Regions from separate parts of the Kocuria sp. WRN011 genome, predicted to be linked through region 2. Evidence: predicted binding sites of a transcription regulator. Region 2 holds the regulator's gene; the other holds the start of a gene.
What was found. The regulator HrcA, encoded in region 2, represses chaperone genes, less so after heat shock. The targets are predictions, from matches to a motif close to TTNGCACTCGNNNNNNNCGAGTGCNAA.
Positions count from the first base shown of each region.

Region 1: groES (co-chaperone GroES) is a predicted target of HrcA. The motif match lies at 1,307-1,333, and genes of this name have one in related genera.

Region 1 is NZ_NSGI01000013.1:21,907-24,106, reverse strand. Features, by position in the region: gene groL (chaperonin GroEL) at 1-723, opposite strand, end outside; gene groES (co-chaperone GroES) at 832-1,128, opposite strand; gene CKW39_RS14470 (siderophore ABC transporter substrate-binding protein) at 1,549-2,200, shown strand, end outside.
Region 2 is NZ_NSGI01000006.1:134,926-137,125, reverse strand. Features, by position in the region: gene CKW39_RS09835 (DUF3097 domain-containing protein) at 1-243, opposite strand, end outside; gene hrcA (heat-inducible transcriptional repressor HrcA) at 417-1,430, shown strand; gene dnaJ (molecular chaperone DnaJ) at 1,504-2,200, shown strand, end outside.

The DNA of each region.
Region 1 (2,200 bases), on a different contig from region 2:
CTTGGCCTGCAGTACCTTTTCCAGAACCGGCATCAGGTCCTGCACGGAAGAGATCTTGCCCTGGTAGAGCAGGATCAGGCTGTCTTCGAGGACGGCTTCCTGGCGCTCCTGGTCGGTGATGAACGACGGCGAGAGGTAGCCCTTGTCGAACTGCATACCTTCGGTGACGTCCAGCTCGACCTCGGTCGAGGAGCCGTCTTCGATGGTGATGACGCCGTCGGTCCCCACGGTCTCGAAAGCGCGAGCGATCAGCTCACCGATTTCCGGGGACTGAGCGGAGATCGCGGCCACGTGGGCCACGTCCTGACCTTCGACCGGGCGGGCGTTGTCCAGCAGACGCTGGGACACGGCCTCCACGGCTGCTTCGATTCCGCGCTTGATCTCGCTGGGGGCCGCACCGGCGGCCACGTTGCGCAGACCCTCCTTGACCAGGGCCTGCGCCAGCACGGTCGCGGTGGTGGTGCCGTCACCGGCAACATCGTTGGTCTTGGTGGCAACTTCCTTGGCGAGCTGAGCGCCGAGGTTCTCGTACGGGTCGTCCAGCTCTACTTCGCGAGCAATGGTGACGCCGTCGTTGGTGATTGTGGGGGCGCCCCACTTCTTGTCGAGAACGACATTGCGCCCGCGCGGGCCGAGGGTCACCTTGACGGTGTCGGCAAGCCGGTTGACACCGGCCTCAAGGGCTTTGCGAGCGGCGTCGTTGAACGCCAACTGCTTGGGCATGTGTGCTCCTTATCGGGCGAGAAAACTAAGGGTGAAAAACGCGGTACCCGTGCGCCACCCACTCACGAGTAGGCGCAGCGGGCACCGCGCAGAAAGGATTCTGAAGACTTACTTCTCGATGACTGCCAGCACGTCACGTGCCGGGAGCACGAGGTACTCTTCGCCGTTGTACTTGACCTCGGTTCCGCCGTACTTGGAGAAGATGACCAGGTCACCTTCCTTGACGTCCACGGGGATGCGGTTGCCCTTGTCGTCGACGCGGCCCGGACCCACAGCCAGGACGGTGCCCTCCTGGGGCTTCTCCTTGGCGGTATCGGGGATGACCAGACCGGAAGCAGTGGTCTGCTCGGCGGCCAGCGGCTGGACCACAATGCGGTCCTCGAGGGGCTTGATGGAGACCGACACGATCTCTCCCTTTCTTTAGGCGTATGAGACGGTGAGCGCCCACGGTGGTTCACGGGGTCCCGTGACCGCGGATGCGCTACGAGCCAGTTGGCGTGCCAACCGTCGTCGCGGTGCCGATTGAGCGCCTGGCCCTTAGCACCCTCACCCGGAGAGTGCCAATAGTCACTCTAGGGTTGGCCTGGCAGTCGGTCAAGGCGAGTGCCAGACGTTCACTCGCCGATGAAAACAATTAGGTAAGTAACACGTTCGCTATTAGCTTGCGCACACCCAATTCCTCCCGCTAGTTTGTCAGGTAAGGCAAACCTAAGACGATGCATTCGCAGGTCAGGGTTCGACGGCGCCGTCGTACCTACCTGGCATTGCCGCCGGGTTTGCGCGGCCGCACGATCCCGCACCTTCCCTGAACACTTGAGGAACGACATGAACCGCATCAGCCCCAAGGCCATGGCACTGCTCACCGCAGGTGGCCTTCTCGCTCTCACCGGTTGCTCCACCGAAGCCGCTGGCGAGTCCTCCTCCGAGGAAAGCGCCTCGAACGAAACCGTGACCGTGGAACACGTCCAGGGCACCACCGAGGTCCCCAAGAACCCTGAGACCGTGATCTCCATGGACCTGGGGGTCATCGACAGCTTCGAGGCCCTGGGCGAAGAGGTCGACGGCCTGCCCAAGCCCGCATCCTTGCCGGACGAATTCGAGAAGTACCAGGACGAGAAGTACGTCAACGCCGGCGGCATGAAGGAACCGGACATGGAGGCCATCTCGGCCGCCAACCCGGACCTGATCATCATTTCCGGCCGTACCGCGGACTTCTACGACCAGTTCTCGGAAATCGCCCCCACCGTGGACTTGACCATGGATCAGAAGGACCCGGTCGCCTCCTTCAAGAAGCAGTCGGAGACCATCGGTCAGATCCTGGGCAAGGAATCCGAGGTGGAGGAGAAACTCTCGGGCGTGGACCAGCAGATCGCCGACACCAAGGAAGCCGCCACTGATGCCGGTTCCGCCATGTTCCTGATGACCAATGCCGGTGAGATCAATGCCTACGGCCCCGGCTCGCGCTTCGGCAACATCA
Region 2 (2,200 bases):
ACCGTCGAGCAGGAACCCGGGTCCGAGCGGAAAGGTCTTGATCTTCCCGTGCCGGTCCTCCAGACCGACCACGCGCATACCACCAATGGTTTCCAGGCTCACCGCGGCACCCACCCAGCCGGTCTGCGCATCTTCGAGAACCATGCCGGGTTCCAGCGCGGTCTCGCGGGGCACGGGTCCGGTGCGGGCCACCGCTGGGCTGGTCAAATCCTGCGGGCCCCAGGTCCAACCGGATGCTGTCACGATGCGCCGTCCTCACGTGCGGGGTGGATGATCAGCCGCGAGCGTACCAAATAGCGTGCGGGGAGACCGGGGGTAGACTCATGTGAATTAGCACTGTCAACCATTGAGTGCCAAAATAGCCACGGAGACCAGATCCATGGTGCAAGCCCGTCCACGCCGGGGAGGTGACACGAGTGAGCCAGCCGCGCAGAGCAGAAATCTTGCGGGCCATTGTCGAGGACTACGTCCATTCACGGGAGCCCGTGGGATCCAAGGCGCTGGTGGAACGGCATCAATTGGGCGTTTCCTCCGCCACCGTCCGCAACGACATGGCCGCGTTGGAGGAAGACGGCCTGATCGTGGCCCCGCACACCAGTTCCGGCCGCATCCCTACGGACAAGGGTTACCGCACCTTCGTGGACCAGATTGCCTCGGTTCGGCCATTGTCGTCTCCGCAGAAACGCGCCATCCAGTCGTTCCTGGACGGCGCGGACGACCTCGACGACGCCATGGAACGCACCGTGCGGCTCCTCGCCCAGCTAACGCACCAGGTGGCAGTGATCCAGTACCCGGCGGCCTCCGGCACCACCCTGCGCCACGTGGAGCTCGTGGACGTGGGCGGCACCTCCCTGCTGGTCGTGTTCATTCCCACGTCCGGCCGGGTCCTGCAGCGCATCGTTGAAGTGAGCCGGGCACTGCCCGAGCACGAACTCATGGAGCTGCGGGCCCGTGTGCTGGCGTCGGTCATGGGGCGGCCCCTGCAGGACGTACCCGCGGGCGCCTCGAACCTGGTTCGGCAGCTGCCCCCGGAACTGGCCGAGGCCGGCACGGTGGTGGCCGAGGCACTCGCGTCGCTCGCGGCGTCGTCGGAGGACCACCGACTGGTCATGGCCGGCACGGCCAACCTGGCGCGCTTCAGCGGTGACTTTGCTCTCAGTATCGGTCCCGTGCTCGAAGCACTTGAGGAACAAGTGGTCATGCTGCGATTGTTGTCAGAGATGCAACAGGATGTCCGTGGTGTGGCCGTGCGTATCGGGTCCGACAGTACCGACGACCCGCTCGCGGAAACTTCCGTGGTGGCCACCGGCTACGGCCCAGAATCCGTGTCCAAACTGGGCGTGGTGGGTCCCACCCGAATGGATTACCCCTCCACCATGGCCGCGGTCCGCGCCGTGGCACGCTATTTGTCCCACACGCTGGGGGAGTAGCGGCGCCCACCGTGGCACCGTTCCCCATCCGCGTTGAGAAACACACACTGACGAAAGAAGAATCGATTCCATCGTGAGCGATCACTACGAAACCCTGGGCGTGACCCGGGATGCCAGCCCGGAAGAGATCAAGCGTGCCTACCGCAAGAAGGCCCGCAAACTCCACCCGGACGTGAATCCCTCCCCGGAGGCCGCCGAAGAGTTCAAGCGTGTGTCCCACGCGAACGATGTCCTGGCGGACCCGGAAAAGCGCCGCGTCTACGACGCCACGGGTAACGAGAACGGAACCGACACCGGTTTCGGCGGGGGCTTCCCCGGCTCCGGCTTCGGTTTCGCGGACATCTTCGAGACCTTCTTCCAGGGCGCCGGTGCCGCCGGGCAGCGCGGGCCCCAGTCCCGTACCCGACAGGGCCAGGACGCGCTCATCAACGTGCGCATTTCGCTGAAGGACGCAGTGTTCGGCATTGAGAAGGACATCACCGTGGACACCGCGGTCGTCTGCCCCACGTGTCAAGGTTCGTGCTGCCAGCCCGGCACCAGCCCCACCACGTGCTCCATGTGCCGCGGCTCCGGTCACATGCAGTACCAGAAGCAGTCGATCCTGGGTGTGGTGACCACCCAGGCACCGTGCGCGTCCTGTAACGGCTTCGGCACCGTGATCGAGAACCCATGCCACGAATGCTACGGCGAGGGTCGCGTGCGTGACCGCCGCCCGCTCACCATCAAGATTCCGGCGGGCGTCCAGTCCGGTAACCGCATCCGACTCTCGG